DNA from 4 places in the Lactiplantibacillus kimchii genome. Region 2 is predicted to be linked to each of the others. Evidence: predicted binding sites of a transcription regulator. Region 2 holds the regulator's gene; each other region holds the start of a gene.
What was found. Region 2 encodes CtsR, which represses protease genes until heat stress. Its sites were predicted from a motif close to TTGGTCAAAAAAGGTCAAANA; they were not measured.
Positions count from the first base shown of each region.

Region 1: a site for CtsR is predicted at 1,762-1,782, ahead of clpB (ATP-dependent chaperone ClpB). Genes of this name have one in related genera too.
Region 3: a site for CtsR is predicted at 1,588-1,608, ahead of C5Z26_RS01425 (Bax inhibitor-1/YccA family protein). Genes of this name have one in related genera too.
Region 4: a site for CtsR is predicted at 1,848-1,868, ahead of C5Z26_RS00805 (ATP-dependent Clp protease ATP-binding subunit). Genes of this name have one in related genera too.

Region 1 covers NZ_CP027194.1:533,671-537,889, reverse strand. The annotation lists gene C5Z26_RS02710 (Nif3-like dinuclear metal center hexameric protein) at 1-467, shown strand, start outside; gene pepT (peptidase T) at 488-1,729, shown strand; gene clpB (ATP-dependent chaperone ClpB) at 1,844-4,219, shown strand, end outside.
Region 2 covers NZ_CP027194.1:2,423,621-2,427,839, forward strand. The annotation lists gene serS (serine--tRNA ligase) at 1-922, shown strand, start outside; tRNA gene C5Z26_RS11745 (tRNA-Leu) at 1,269-1,350, shown strand; tRNA gene C5Z26_RS11750 (tRNA-Thr) at 1,354-1,426, shown strand; tRNA gene C5Z26_RS11755 (tRNA-Gly) at 1,449-1,520, shown strand; tRNA gene C5Z26_RS11760 (tRNA-Leu) at 1,529-1,614, shown strand; tRNA gene C5Z26_RS11765 (tRNA-Arg) at 1,624-1,697, shown strand; tRNA gene C5Z26_RS11770 (tRNA-Pro) at 1,706-1,779, shown strand; tRNA gene C5Z26_RS11775 (tRNA-Pro) at 1,835-1,908, shown strand; gene C5Z26_RS11780 (CtsR family transcriptional regulator) at 2,185-2,652, shown strand; gene C5Z26_RS11785 (ATP-dependent Clp protease ATP-binding subunit) at 2,671-4,219, shown strand, end outside.
Region 3 covers NZ_CP027194.1:267,867-272,085, forward strand. The annotation lists gene C5Z26_RS01415 (DNA translocase FtsK) at 1-89, shown strand, start outside; gene murC (UDP-N-acetylmuramate--L-alanine ligase) at 149-1,459, shown strand; gene C5Z26_RS01425 (Bax inhibitor-1/YccA family protein) at 1,819-2,535, shown strand; gene polA (DNA polymerase I) at 2,672-4,219, shown strand, end outside.
Region 4 covers NZ_CP027194.1:149,760-153,978, reverse strand. The annotation lists gene ptsP (phosphoenolpyruvate--protein phosphotransferase) at 1-906, opposite strand, end outside; gene C5Z26_RS00815 (phosphocarrier protein HPr) at 906-1,172, opposite strand; gene C5Z26_RS00810 (protein YkzS) at 1,321-1,518, opposite strand; gene C5Z26_RS00805 (ATP-dependent Clp protease ATP-binding subunit) at 1,939-4,164, shown strand.

The sequences.
Region 1 (4,219 bases), 560 kb from region 2:
TTAATCAATTTGTGACGCCGGGCACTTGGGATTACGAAGCGCTCCCGCTATTAACTGGCGGTCAAACGTCGTCGATGGGTCGCATTGGTGAGTTAGCTCAGCCAATGACTGTTGCTGAATTTGCCCTTAAGTGTAAGCAAGTCTTTCAATTAGGTGGATTACGGCTCATAAGTGACCAACCAGATCAATTGATTCAGCGCGTGGCCGTTTTAGGCGGTGATGGGGGTAAATTTTATCAGCAGGCACTACAAAAGGGTGCGCAGGTCTATGTTACTGGTGATGTTTATTATCATACCGGCCATGATATGTTGGCCGCAGGATTATCAGTAGTTGATCCCGGTCACCATATTGAAAGTATTTGTATTCCGAAGTTAACAGCCTTATTTGACCAGTGGCGGCTTGAAAATGAGTGGGCTTTGGCAGTTGTCCCGTCTAAAATTAATACCGATCCGTTTACCTTTATTTAAACCTCGAAAGGAAGATTCATATGGCAAAATATCCACAGTTGATTTCTGATTTTTTAACGTTTGTAAAAATTAATAGTCGGTCAGATGAACAGTCTGAAACGGTCCCATCATCACCACGCGAGACAGCTTTTTTAACGCAATTAATGACTAAGTTAACCGCTTTAGGGCTAAGTGATGTTCATCAGGACCCACAAAGTGCCTACGTGTTTGCAACGTTGCCCGCGACCAGCACGCAACCAATGAAAACATTGGGGTTTATCTCGCATATCGACACAGCTGATTTTAATTCGGAACACGTGACTCCCCAAATCGTTGAAAACTATGATGGCAAATCTATTATTAAGCTCGGTGAAAGTGGTTATGAGCTCGATCCAAAGGTTTTTGCTAGCTTGAAAAACTATGCTGGCCAGACGTTAATTACGACGGATGGGACGACTTTGTTGGGCGCTGATGATAAGGCCGGTGTGGCTGAAATCATTAGTGCAGCGGCATACTTATTAGCTCATCCGGAAATTAAACATGGCACGATTCGGCTGGGATTTGGCCCGGATGAAGAAATTGGGACTGGTGCGGATCATTTTAATGTTGCCGATTTTAATGCGGACTATGCCTACACCGTTGATGGTGGGCCCTTAGGTGAATTGGAATATGAAACGTTTAACGCGGCTCAAGCTGAGGTCCAAATCACCGGCGTTAATGTGCACCCCAGTGAAGCCAAAGGAATTATGGTGAATGCGTTACAATTAGCGGTAGACTTTCAGCAGGCTTTACCCGCGCATGATGTGCCCGAAAAAACCAGTGGTCGGGAAGGCTTTTTCCACCTGTTGGCGTTAGATGGAACGGTTGATAATGCAAAAATGACCTATATTATTCGTGATCATGACCGCGCGACTTTTGAAGCTCGTAAAAAGACGTTCCAAGCGGCCGCTGACCAAATCAATGCGCAATATGGCGTTAATCATCTAAAAGTCATGATGAAAGACCAATATTACAATATGCGTGAAGTGATTGAAAAGGATATGACGGTGGTTGACCTCGCTAAACATGCGATGGAGACCTTAGGGATTAAACCGGTTATTTATCCAGTTCGTGGTGGGACTGATGGCTCAAAAATCTCGTTCATGGGCTTACCGACGCCGAATTTGTTTGCTGGTGGTGAAAACATGCATGGCCGTTTTGAATACGTTTCAGAACAAGTTATGGCACAAGCGGTGGATGTTATTCTACAAATTGTGCACGATAATACGCAGCAAGCTAAATAGTTGGCAAGTGATGCGATTCGTTATATAATTTAATAGTCAATAAAGGTCAAACAATAATTGGTAGCTATTTTAGCTACCTTTTTGCTAACCGAATTTTGGGAGGTTATGATAATTATGAATCCAGAACAACTAACAGAAAGCTTACAACAAGCATTAGCACAAGCCCAACAAATTGCGCAAACTCGGCATCATCAAGAAGTTGGGGTCCCACATCTATTTAAATTCCTAACGCAACCAGGTGAATTGGTGCGTCAGATTTTCAGTGAAGCCGGTGCAGATCTTGAACAATTACAAACGGAATTAGATCGTGAATTGGATGATATTAGTACGGTCAGTGGTGGTAACGTGCAATATGGTCAGAGTTTTAGTAACAGCTTAGCGACCTTGATGCAGGCAGCTGATGCCAAACGTAAAACACTGGGTGATGACTTCTTAGCGACTGATGCCGTGGTACTCGCGTTAATGGCTCAAACTAGTGATCAGTTCACAAAATATTTGATCAAACAAGGGATTACGGCTGGGCAGGTTAAGAATGCCGTGGACCGGATTCGTGGGGGCCAACGGGTGACATCACGAAATCAAGAAGATCAATATCAAGCTTTAGAGAAGTATGGGGTCGATTTAGTTAAGGCTGCTCGGAAAGGGAATCAAGACCCAGTTATTGGGCGCGATGAAGAGATTTTGGCTTTGATTCGAATTCTATCACGGAAAACTAAAAATAATCCCGTTTTAATTGGTGAACCTGGGGTTGGTAAGACGGCGATTGTCGAGGGCTTAGCGCAACGAATCGTCCGTGGCGATGTGCCGGAAAATTTAAAGGATAAAACACTATTTTCTTTAGACATGGGTGCCTTAATTGCTGGGGCCAAATATCGTGGTGAGTTTGAAGAACGACTTAAAGCGGTCCTTAAAGAAATTAAAAAGAGCGATGGTCAGATTATTATGTTTATTGATGAAATTCATAATATTGTGGGTGCCGGTAAAACGGAAGGTAGCATGGACGCGGGGAACTTATTAAAGCCAATGTTAGCCCGCGGTGAATTGCATTTGATTGGGGCCACGACGTTGGATGAGTATCGGCAATATCTTGAAAAGGATAAAGCCCTTGAACGGCGGTTCCAACGGGTTTTAGTTGCGGAACCATCCGTGGAAGATACCATTAGTATTTTACGAGGACTCAAAGAACGGTTCGAAATTCATCATGGTGTCCGAATTCATGATAATGCCCTAGTGGCCGCAGCTAAGCTATCTGATCGGTATATTACCGACCACTTTTTACCTGATAAAGCGCTCGATTTGATTGATGAAGCTTCAGCAGAAATTCGAGTTGAAATGAATTCTAATCCGACAGAACTCGATCAGGTTAACCGGCAATTAATGCGATTACAAGTTGAAGCTGCGGCGTTGAAACAAGAAACGGATGCGGCTTCGGTGCAACGTTTGGGTGAGTTAAAACAGGAACTCGCTAGTGCCCAAGAAAAACAACGGGCCTTGGCTGAACGTTGGACGGCTGAAAAGAAGAGTTTGCAAACGTTAAGCGCTAAAAAATCGGCTTTAGACCAAGCAAAGCATGACCTTGAAAATGCGGAAAGCCAGTATGATTTGGAAGCCGCAGCTCGCTTGCAGCATGGCACGATTCCGAAGCTAACGGCGGAATTACAACAGTTAGAAGCGGATGATCACCATGCCGATTGGCTCGTTGAAGAGTCTGTCACGGCCGACCAAGTCGCTAATGTGGTTTCGCGGATGACTGGGATTCCGGTGAATAAGTTAGTGGCAGGTGAACGGGAAAAACTGTTGCATTTAGCTGATAACTTACATCAACGGGTCATTGGTCAAGATACCGCTGTAACCGCGGTAGCGGATGCCGTTTTACGGTCGCGTGCGGGGCTACAAGATCCTAACCGACCACTAGGGTCATTCATGTTCTTAGGTCCTACCGGGGTCGGTAAGACTGAGTTAGCTAAAGCGCTAGCTGAGAATTTGTTCGATGCTGATGATCATATGGTTCGAATCGATATGAGTGAATATATGGAGAAGGAGTCTGTCTCACGATTAGTGGGTGCGGCACCGGGCTATATTGGTTATGAAGAAGGTGGCCAACTGACTGAAGCGGTACGTCGAAATCCTTATTCAATCGTGTTATTTGATGAAATCGAAAAGGCCCATCCCGATGTCTTTAACATCTTGTTACAAGTGTTAGATGACGGGCGTTTGACGGATGGTCAGGGACGGACGGTTGACTTTAAGAATACGATTTTGATCATGACGTCGAACCTGGGATCGGAATTACTATTGGCTGGTATGGATGATCAAGGTCACTTAGCTGCGGGAACGCATGACCAAGTGATGCAGTTGGTTCAAAGTCGCTTCAAACCTGAATTTTTAAATCGGGTGGATGATATTATCATGTTCACACCGTTACAGTTGTCCGCGATTGAACAAATCGTGGTTAAGTTGATTGATCAGTTGTCCGTCCGGCTGGCAGAC
Region 2 (4,219 bases):
CGATGCGGTCGAACTACGACGGATTGGGACCCCACGTCAATTTGATTTTGAACCTAAAGCTCATTGGGAACTAGGCGAAGCGCTAGGAATTTTAGATTTTGAACGAGGCGCCAAGGTTGCCGGGAGTCGCTTCTTATATTATGTTGGCGATGGTGCCAAACTTGAACGGGCCGTTTATAACTTTTTCTTGGATCAGCATGAAGCTGAAGGCTACACTGAAATCTTACCGCCATATATGGTGACGGATGAATCGATGTATGGCACGGGCCAATTTCCGAAGTTTAAAGATGATGCTTTTCGGATTACGACCCAGGATTTGAGCCTCATTCCAACGGCCGAAGTCCCATTAGTGAACTACTATCGTGACGAAATTATTCCAAGTGAACAGTTACCAGTTTACTTCACTGCCTTATCACCAGCTTTCCGGGAAGAAGCCGGCAGTGCTGGCCGTGATACGAAGGGGTTAATTCGGCTACATCAATTTAATAAAGTTGAAATGGTGAAGTTCACTAAACCAGAAGATTCATGGGACGAATTGGAAAAGCTAACTAATAATGCAGAATCACTTTTGAAGAAACTAGGCTTGCCTTACCATGTCATTACGTTAACAACGGGTGATATGAGCTTTACGGCTGCCATGACGCATGATTTGGAAGTCTGGTTCCCAGAACAAAGTAAGTATCGTGAAATTTCAAGTTGTTCTAATTGTACTGATTTCCAAGCACGACGGGCACACATTCAATATCGTGATGACGAGGGTAAGCTTCAATTTGTTCATACGTTGAATGGGAGTGGCTTAGCAGTTGGCCGCACCGTTGCAGCCATCATGGAAAATTATCAAAATGCGGATGGCTCAATCACCATTCCTGATGTATTAGTGCCATATATGCATGGTAAGACGCAGATTACAGCACGAGCTTAAGTTGCGTTAAGACCGTATTAAGGTGTTTAGAGATAAAAACTACTGAAAAGATCGCAATTTTTGCGGTCTTTTTGTTTGCCATCAAATGCCGGTATAAGTGCGATTGACGCAGTGATTAAGGCGGCTGAATCCGATGAAAAATACTTTTTTTAAAATTAGGGGTTCCCATGATTTATCACGAGTGCTATAATATTTCTTGTCGGAAAAATATGCGTTAAAAAGTATATTTATCCATTAAATTTAAAAATATGTTGACAATTATTCAACCGAATGATAAAGTTAAATAGTTGTCATGGCGTACCGGTAAGCACTGCTTGTACCGACAACAAGGCATGATTAATTTCATGCGGGTGTGGCGGAACTGGCAGACGCGCTAGATTTAGGTTCTAGTGTCTTACGACGTGGGGGTTCGAGTCCCTTCACCCGCATATGCCGACTTAGCTCAGTTGGCAGAGCATCTCACTAGTAATGAGGAGGTCGGAGGTTCGAATCCTCTAGTCGGCATTTACAACTTAATACTTATTTTGCGGAAGTAGTTCAGTGGTAGAACATCACCTTGCCATGGTGGGGGTCGCGGGTTCGAATCCCGTCTTCCGCTTTTAATTTGCCGGGGTGGCGGAATTGGCAGACGCACAGGACTTAAAATCCTGCGGTTAGTGATAACCGTACCGGTTCGATCCCGGTCCTCGGCATTTTAATTTGCACCCATAGCGCAATTGGATAGAGTGTCTGACTACGAATCAGAAGGTTGTAGGTTCGACTCCTACTGGGTGCATTAGTTATCGGGAAATAGCTCAGCTTGGTAGAGCACCTGGTTTGGGACCAGGGGGTCGCAGGTTCGAATCCTGTTTTCCCGATCGATTAAAACAGTCTTAGTTAATTTAACTAGGGCTTTTTATTTAAATTTTTTAACGGGAAGTAGCTCAGCTTGGTAGAGCACTACGTTCGGGACGTAGGGGTCGCAGGTTCAAATCCTGTTTTCCCGATCAGATTTAACCGAAAATGACCAGTTAGTTAGGCGTCAATCATAGTGAGCTGGCGTTCCCTTAAAGGATGAGACTTTGTGCTCATCCTTTTTTGTGCTGTCAACTAGGTATTATTGACCGGTCGAATCAATTGAAAGCGACTGGTGGGCGTGCTATGCTGTAACAACCGTAGGGAACCGATGCGGCCGCGCTTTAGGTAAAATTCTTTGCAATTTCATATTATCCTCGTATAATGAAAGTCAATATTAGTCAAAGATAATGTAAAGGGTGAAGCTAATGCAAAGTCAAAATATCTCCGATATCATTGAAAAATATTTAAAAAGTGTTTTGGCGGACGCGGCGCATGTTGAAATTCGACGGTCAGAAATTGCGGATTTGTTTAACGTGGTTCCCTCCCAGATTAATTATGTGATTAAGACTCGTTTTACCATTCAAAATGGTTACTTGGTTGAAAGTAAACGTGGCGGTGGCGGGTATATTCGCATTGAAAAGGTTAATTTAGTCGATGATGCAGACGTTTTGGACACCCTGATTCAAGTGATTGGGGATTCCATTACGCAACGTGACGCCTACGCGGTCGTCCAAAGTCTTTATGAAGACGACGTGTTAAATCGTCGCGAAGCCCAATTAATTCTAGTTGCTACTGATCGGAATACCTTAAAGGTGGACGATCATGATTTAGAAAATAGCTTACGGGCGCGAATTATTATTGGTATTTTAAATCATCTACGTTATGAAAGTTAAAGAAAGCGAGGAATCGCAATGGATAACCTATTTACCCCGAGTGCCAAAAGTGTCTTAGTCTTAGCGCAAGAGCAGGCTAAGTATTTTAAACATCAAGCAGTTGGTACGGAACATCTATTATTAGCGTTGGCCATCGAGAAAAATGGGATTGCTAACAAGGTCTTGCAACAATATTCCGTGACTGAGGATGATATCCGTGAAGAAATCGAACGGTTTACTGGCTATGGGACTTTAAGCAATGTTGGTAAAGACACCTATTTACCCTATTCACCAAAAGCTAAAGAGATTTTATCAGTTGCCGGTGACGAAGCTAAGCGGCTTGGCGCTAATAAGATTGGCACCGAACATCTATTATTAGCGATGCTCTCTGATGAAAGTATCTTGTCCTCGCGAATTTTAATGAACTTAAATCTTGATTTAGGTCAGACCCGCAAAGTGGTCTTACGTAAGCTCGGTGTCAGTGATGCCATGGGTAAGCGTAAAGCTAATGCGCAAACGCGAAACGCCAAATCCACGGAAGGGACGCCAACCTTGGATTCCTTAGCGCGTGACTTAACGCAATTAGCGAGTGAACAAGAAATGGATCCAGTCGTTGGCCGTTCCAAAGAAGTCAAACGGGTCATTCAAATCTTGTCACGACGGACAAAAAACAACCCTGTGCTAATTGGTGAACCTGGGGTTGGTAAAACCGCGATTGCTGAAGGTCTGGCGCAAAAGATTATTGCAGGTGATGTGCCGAGTGATATGGCCGATAAACGCCTAATGATGCTTGATATGGGCTCATTAGTAGCGGGAACCAAATATCGTGGCGAATTTGAAGATCGCTTGAAAAAAGTTATCGACGAAATTTACAATGATGGGCATGTTATTTTATTTATTGACGAATTGCATACCTTAATTGGGGCCGGTGGTGCTGAAGGGGCGATTGATGCTTCTAACATCTTAAAACCCGCCTTAGCTCGTGGTGAACTTCAAACCATTGGGGCCACAACTTTAAATGAATATCAAAAGTATATTGAATCAGATGCAGCCTTAGAACGGCGTTTTGCGACCGTGATGGTCAATGAACCAACGCCAGCTGAAGCTGTTGAAATCTTAAGTGGGTTACGGCCACGCTATGAAGATCATCATCATGTCATGATTACCGATGAAGCGGTAGAACAAGCAGTCAAGCTTTCGAATCGCTACATTAGCGATCGATTCCTACCGGATAAGGCGATTGATTTAATGGATGAAGCCGCCGCTAAAGTGCGGATTGACCAAATGGATCAACCAACTAAGTTATCTAAAAATCAAGATAAGTTGACGCAACTTCGACAAGCTAAAGAAGCCGCGATTGAAGATCAAGACTTTGAACAAGCGGCCGATATTCGGAAACGTGAAATGAAATTAAAACAACGGTTAGCGACTTTAGCCGCTGATCAACAGGCTGAGGTTGCTGATGGCACAGCTCAAAAGTATCAGTTACAAGTGACGGGTGAAGATATTGCCCAAGTGGTGGCTGAATGGACTGGCGTGCCGTTGACACAGTTACAAAAGACTGAAAGTGAACGGTTGGTTAACCTTG
Region 3 (4,219 bases), 290 kb from region 2:
GCGATTATGTTTCAGCGGCTAAAGGATCGAAACCGCGAGATGTTTATTTTACGGCGGATGATTTAACTAACTTACAAGCTAACTCATAATTAAAAATTAACAATTCATGGTTTAATTAATGAATAACAAATATGGGAGATTAATAACAATGGATAAAGCAACGGTTTATTATTTTGTAGGCATTAAGGGCTCCGGTATGAGTTCATTAGCTTTGATTTTGCACGATAAGGGATTCCAAGTTGAAGGTTCTGATATTGAACAATATACGTTTACGCAAAAGGGATTAGCGGCGGCTGGAATTAAGATGTTGCCATTTTCAGCGGCTAATATTCATGCGGGATTAACAGTTATTGCTGGGAATTCCTTCACTGATGACCATCCTGAAATTAAAAAAGCCCGGGCAATGGGGTTGCCCGTCTATCGCTATCATGAGTTTTTAGGCAAACTAATGGCTGGTTACACGAGTATTGGCGTTGCCGGGACACATGGTAAGACCTCAACCACGGGGTTATTAGCCCATGTGTTGAGTAATATTGCGCCAACCAGTTACTTGATTGGCGATGGGACTGGAAAAGGGACCCCTGATGCCCGTTTCTTTGTATTCGAAGCGGATGAATATCGGCGGCACTTTGTCGCTTACCAACCTGATTACGCGATTATGACCAACGTTGATTTTGACCATCCGGATTATTATCATGATTTGGCGGATGTTCAGTCAGCCTTTAAACAGTTCGGTAGTCAAGTTAAAAAAGGTATCTTTGCCTGGGGTGACGATGAAAGCTTACGGCAATTAGACGTGGACACCCCTATTTATTATTATGGCACCAAGGATCGTGATGATTTTCAAGCCGTCAATATCAATCGGACGACGAAGGGGTCCTCTTTTGAAGTGAACTATCATGGTGAATCACTAGGTGAATTCGAGATTCCGTTGTTCGGGGAACATAATGTCTTGAACAGCACGGCCGTGATCGCGGTGGCTTACTTTGAAAAAGTTGATTTAGATGAAATTCGCCGTGAACTATTAAGTTTTAGCGGTGTTAAGCGTCGGTTCTCCGAGAAAAAAGTGGGCGATATGATGATGATTGATGATTATGCACATCATCCATCAGAAATTAAAGCCACTTTAGACGCTGCCCGGCAAAAATATCCTGATAAGCAAATCTTAGCGGTCTTTCAGCCACATACTTACTCTCGGACTAAGGCCCTCATGGCTGGATTTGCCACGAGTTTAAGCCAAGCAGACCATGTCTTTTTGACGAACATCTTTAGTTCAGCGCGTGAAAAGAGCGGGGATGTGTCATCCAAAGATTTGGCGGCTAAGTTACCTAATGGTGGCGAAATTGTGACCGTCGATGATATGACTGCTTTAACCCAGTATCATGATGCCGTCGTGGTCTTCATGGGCGCCGGCGATATTCAAAAATATGAAAAAGCTTATGAAGCATTGATTGGCTAATAAGCAAAGCTGCTGAGATGGTGACGCCATCTCAATCGGTGAGAAAGCGGCGTTTGGGGCTAAAACCTAAACGCCGCTTAATTATTGCACTGACCTTTACAAAATTTTTAGCGTTTCACCGACCTAACTGTTTTACCTTCTTTGACTAATCTGATAAACTAGATGTCAAGAAAGTTGAGGTGACTGATTGGCAATGTCTGAAAGATTAAGACGCAGTCATGAGATTGAAAAACTAGTGTCAGGTCGGTCACTGACTGATATTAGTGAGTGACGACCCGTGATGACGACGGCAATTAGTACCTTCAACTTAGGCTTTTGAAGAATCAACAGTTAAATTTTTAGGCGAAAGAGGGATTTCTATGAATAATTTTCAAAATAATCAGCAACCAAGCACCATTAACACGCAAGTCGGGTTACGGAGCTTTTTAACTAAAATGTATGGTTACATGACGTTAGCTGTTTTAGTTTCAGCAGTGACGGTGTACTTGGCAATGAATGTCTTCATGACACAAATTAACGCTGCTTTTGGGCAACATCCGTTAATTTTCTTGATTATTTTCATGGTCAGCATGTTTGCAATGATTGGTGGGATTCAAGTCAATGCAACCCGCAATCCGGCAATTAGTTTTTCATTATTAATGCTATTTGCCGTTGTTTTTGGGGTTGAAATGTCCGTTACGTTGGCACTTTATACCAAAGCCACTATTTTTGGGGCTTTCGTAGCTGCGGGGGCGGTCTTTGCAACCATGGCTGTGATTGGGACCACTAGCAAGCGCGACATGTCTAAGTTAGGGACCCACTTGATAGCGGCCTTGATTGGGTTGTTAGTTGCTTCAGTCGTTAACATGTTCTTACAAAGCGCCATGATTAGTTACGTCTTTTCTTACATTGGGGTCTTAATCTTTGCCGGCCTATCCATGTGGGATGCCAATCGGATGCGTGATATGTACCTTAAATATGGCGACCAAGTTTCTTCAACTGGATTAGCGGTCACCGGGGCGCTACAACTCTATTTGGACTTTGTTAACTTGTTCTTATACTTCGTTCAAATCTTTGCTGGCTCTAGCCGGGATTAAATCGTTATTAAATGTCTATTAGTAAACGAGTGCTGACTTAATTGTTCGGCGCTCGTTTTTTAATCGTGAAAGTCCCGTTAGACACGATAATTTGGTACAATTAAAGAAATCGTTCGACTTAAAGGAGCATTCGGTAATGGCAAAAAAATTATTATTGATTGATGGGAATAGCGTGGCGTTTCGAGCGTTTTTCGCATTACACAATCAACTTGAGCGGTTTGTAAACGCCGATGGGTTACACACGACGGCCATCTATGGCTTTAATACGATGCTTGATCATATGATTAAAGCGGTCGAACCAACGGATATGTTGGTTGCTTTTGATGCGGGTAAAACGACATTTCGGACGAGCATGTTTGATGGTTACAAGAGTGGCCGGGCGAAAACGCCGAGTGAATTTTCTGAACAAATGCCATACATTAAAAAATTGTTGGATGCGTATGGGATTCAACATTATGAATTAAAAGACTTTGAAGCCGACGATATTATCGGTACGTTGTCGAAAGCTGCCGACGAGGCGGGGTATACGACCACTATCGTGACTGGTGATCGGGATTTGACCCAATTAACAACGGATCAGACCACGGTTGCGGTCACTGTTAAAGGCGTTTCTGAAGTGGAACGCTATACGCCAGCACATGTGCAAGAAAAGTTAGGCATTACGCCGACACAAATCATTGATATGAAGGGGCTAACCGGCGATACTTCTGATAATTATCCGGGTGTCACTAAAGTCGGTGAAAAAACTGCCCTGAAATTATTGAAACAATATGAGTCCCTTGAAGGGGTCTTCGAAAATGTTGCTGCGATGAAGCCTAGCAAGATGAAAGAACATCTGATTGAGGACCAGGCGTTAGCTGAACGGGCCAAGGTCTTAGCGACTATCAAGCGAGATGCCCCGATTACTGTTGGCTTGGCTGACTTAGCGTATACAGGTCCAGATATTGACCAATTGGCTGAGTTCTATCAAGCGATGGACTTTCAATCTTTCTTAAAAAAATTAAAAATTGCGACCAATGAACCGGCTAAGCCGATTGCGTACACCGAACTAACAACGGCTAATTTAAATGAATTAGCACAATTTAAGACCCATGTGGAATTCTATTTAGAGTTGCCTGCCGCCAATTACCATACCTCAGCGATTGCGGGTTTTGCGATTGGTCATGCCAACCAGTGGTATATCAGTCGTGATGTTGAGCTATTACTCAAGCCGGAATTGGCTGAGCTATTGGCTAGCACGACGATTCAGAAGAACGTTTTTGATATGAAACGGACCATAGTTGGATTGAACCGCTTAGGACTCAGCTTAAAGGCGGTTGACTTTGATTTATTACTCGTCTCATACTTGCTTGATACGAATGATAATAGTAATGACTTGGGCAACTTGGCGGAACAACACGGGTACCTTGATTTACCAACGGATGAAGCGGTCTATGGTAAAGGGGTTAAACGGGCGATTCCAGAAGATGATCATATTTTCTTTAGCCATTTAGCCCGGAAGTTAGCGGCGATTGCGGCATTAAAACCAGACCTTTTAAAGAAGCTGGATGAAAATGAACAAACCCCGTTATACCACGATATTGAAAAACCAATGGCCTTGGTCTTAGCACAAATGGAAATTGCTGGGATTACGGTGGATAGTAGTCGATTGCAGGCCATGGGGAGTCAGTTCAAAGAGCGGCTC
Region 4 (4,219 bases), 180 kb from region 2:
GAATTCTGATCGGAATAAGCCAACTGCTTCAGAACCAGCTTCCAAGACACCATCCATATCGTCTGGCGTCCCAATGTTAGAAGCTAATTCAAAATGCTTACCGTCTTTTGAAACGGTCGCTTCATTCTTAAGCTTCTCCCATTCAACCTTTTGCGCAGCGAAATCTTTGGCTTTTTGTTGATAGTCACTGATTTCAGCATCGGTTGGGGCGACTAAAGCTTCCCCGTTAATCCCATCAAGGATAACCGTCGTATCGGCTTTAATTTCAGTCGTTGCAGTTTCAGAACCTACTACGGCTGGAATTTCAAGCGTCCGTGACATAATCGCAGAGTGACTTGTCCGACCACCAATATCGGTGATGAACCCTTTGACAAACTTACGATCAAGTTGGGCCGTGTCACTAGGCGTTAAATCATGGGCAATTACGATAACTTCAGAATCGATTAAGGCAGGACTTGGTAGGGTAACCCCTAACAAGTGACTCATCACGCGCTTAGTTACATCGCGAATGTCGCCAGCTCGTTCTTGCATATATGCGTTGTCCGTCATTGCTTCAAACATGGCGATGAAAGTATCAGTAACTTCCTTCAAAGCTTCTTCAGCATTGACTTTATCATCCTTAATCTTACCTTCAATTTGACTTAACATTTCGGGGTCAGATAAAATTGTGATATGAGCTTCAAAAACTTCCGCTTCTTCGGCACCTAAATTCTGAGTTGCTTTGTCCTTAATGACTTTTAACTCAGCTTTAGCAGCATCAAAAGCGTCATGTAACCGTTGGATTTCGGCATCAAAGTCGGAAACCGTCGTTTTTTCGAATGACAAATCTGGATCAACTAGCATATAGGCCTTAGCAATTGCAATCCCATCACTGGCAGCAATTCCTTTTAGTACCTTTTCAGCCATTATTCAGATAAGCCTTCTTTCTTCATCGTATCAGTTAAAGCTGCAATTGCGTCAGCTTCGTCAGCACCTTCAGCAGAAATCGTAACATCTGCATCTTTACCAACACCGAGTGACATTACACCCATGATAGACTTCAAGTTAACTGACTTGTCTTGATATTGCAACGTAACTTCTGAGTTGAACTTACTTGCTGATTGTACCAATAAAGTAGCTGGACGTGCGTGGATACCTGTATCTGCGATTACGTGAAATTCTTTCTTTTCCATAGTTATTCGATCTCCTTCAAAGATGTAAAATTTAAATTGGTTCTGAGTCAAACCGAGTTGCCGCCAACACATTTGCTCTAGAGCCCTTAGTATTGATGATAGCAATTATCCAATTGAAATACAAGCCCTTTCATTCATTCAATTGCGATTAATTGGTAGCCTTACCATCCTTGTCAAAGTGGTAAACAATATGGCCGTCTAATTCCGCCATACCAATGATTCGTTTGCGATATTCATAACCCATATAAGCATCATGAAACGCCATAAAGTCGTCCGGATCAACGCTAAAATTTTCTCGTTTTCCCGTCCGCAAGTCTTCCATTAACTGTTCAAAATCTGGTGCCACTAAGTTACCCCCTTCTACAAGCCCGGTTATCGGGATCAATTTATCTGCCTTAGACTAGCCTAACACGGGCTTTTGCCATGCAAAACTAACGGTTTGTACTATAATATAATTAGGTTGCTAGTTCAACGGCTCGTCTAATCAGAAGTTTAATATACAACTGATTTCTGTGAATGACAAGCCTTTTGACTAGGACGTAAAAAGACTTCAGAAATAATTAAATTGATTGGCGCAGTGACTTGATTAGTCTTACGAAGCCTGGTTGCAAGCCGGTCTTGCTCGTCAAGACTTTTGAGTTGCATCACGGTTAAAAATCATTATACTAATAGTCAAAGGTCAGCAAAGGTCAAACAGCTTTTGAACCTTTAGCTAAATTGAACCTAAATTTAGTTATATTTCTGATATGAAAGGTGTGACAGCAAAATGCTTTGTGACAACTGCCATAAGAACGAAGCGACGATTCATTTATATACGAACGTCAACGGTCAGCGGCGACAAATTAATCTTTGTCAGAATTGCTATCAACTACTAAAGAATCAGGAACAGCATCCAAATAACGGAGTTGGAGGTACTGATATGGCACAAGATCCATTTGGTTTTGGCGGTCTTGACGACATTTTCCGCGCAATGCAAGGCGGTGGCGTCACCCCCGATGATACGACGAGTCGGCAACAGCCGACGCAGCCAGCTGGGCCAACTAATGGTGGTAACCGTCGTGGTAACAATAACGGCGGCGGCCTCCTCGGCCAATACGGCTACAACTTGACGGAACAAGCCAAGCAAGGCAAAGTCGATCCAGTCATCGGTCGGGATAACGAAATCAACCGCGTCATTGAGATTTTAAACCGGCGGACAAAGAACAACCCGGTCTTAATCGGTGAAGCTGGGGTTGGTAAGACGGCGGTCGTCGAAGGCCTCGCACAGAAGATTGTTTCAGGACAAGTTCCCCAAAAACTATTAAATAAAGAAATTATTCGGTTAGACGTGGCATCACTCGTTCAAGGCACCGGTATTCGGGGCCAATTTGAACAACGGATGCAACAACTCATGAAAGAGGTTCAGGCTAATCCGAATATCGTGCTTTTCATTGATGAAATCCACGAAATTATGGGCGCCGGTAACGCTGAAGGTGGCATGGACGCCGGTAACGTTTTGAAGCCAGCATTAGCCCGTGGTGACTTCCAATTAGTTGGGGCCACGACTTTAAACGAATACCGCGACATCGAAAAAGATGCGGCCCTCGCCCGGCGGTTCCAACCAGTAACGGTTGATGAACCCAGTGTCGATGAATCCATCAAGATTTTACAAGGGATTCAAAAGAAATATGAAGACTACCATCACGTGACCTATAACGCTGATGCAATCGTTGCGGCGGTCAAGCTATCTAACCGGTATATTCAAGATCGTTTCTTACCGGATAAAGCGATTGACTTGCTCGATGAAGCTGGCTCACGTAAGAACTTAACCTTGAAGACGGTTGATCCTCAAACCATTCAAGAAAAGATCGATGCCGCTGAAAAGCAAAAGCAAGACGCCTTGAAAAAGGAAGATTACGAAAAAGCAGCTTATTATCGTGATCAAGTGGCCAAGTTAGAAAAGGCCAAACCAGACGCTAATGCTAAGGCTGACAGTGCTGATGCAGCAGTAGTCACCGTGGCTGATATGCAACAAATCGTCGAAGAAAAGACCGATATTCCAGTTGGCGAACTACAAGCGAAGGAACAAGCTCAAATGAAGACCTTAGCGGCTGATTTGGAGGCCAACGTAATTGGTCAAAATCCAGCAGTTGAAGCCGTTTCTCGCGCTATTCGCCGTAATCGAATCGGCTTGAACGGCACTGGTCGGCCAATTGGCTCCTTCATGTTTGTCGGCCCTACTGGGGTTGGTAAGACTGAACTAGCCAAACAGCTTGCTAATGAACTCTTTGGTTCAGCGGATGCGATGATTCGCTTTGACATGAGTGAGTATATGGAACCCCATTCAGTGGCGAAGCTGATCGGGTCACCACCTGGCTATGTTGGCTATGAAGAAGCCGGCCAATTAACCGAACAAGTTCGGCGTCATCCGTATAGCTTGATTTTATTAGATGAAATTGAAAAAGCCCATCCGGATGTCATGCACATGTTCTTACAAATCTTAGATGATGGCCGTTTGACCGATTCACAAGGTCGTACGGTCAGCTTCAAAGATACCATTATCATTATGACGTCAAACGCTGGGACTGGCGATGCTGAAGCTAATGTTGGTTTCGGTGCCGCTGCTCAAGGCAAGACGCATGATATTATTGACCGCTTAACTCAATACTTCAAGCCAGAATTCTTAAACCGGTTTGATGATATTATCCAATTCAATGCCCTTTCCAAGGAAAACTTGATGAAGATTGTAGCTTTGATGATTGATGATGTCAACGGCATGCTTGCCAACCAGGACTTACATGTCCACGTTACTGAACCAGTGCAAGAAAAGCTAGTCAATCTTGGCTACAACCCCCAAATGGGCGCACGGCCATTACGGCGTGTTATTCAAGAACAGATTGAAGATCGGATTGCCGACTTCTACTTGGATCACAGCGATGTTAAAAACATGGTTGCCAAAGTTGAAGATGGTAAGATTACATTGGCGGCGGAAGAACCCAAAGCCACTAAATAAGCTAGTTAAAAACGCGTCATTAGCCGTTAAGGCCAATGGCGCGTTTTTTGTTGCG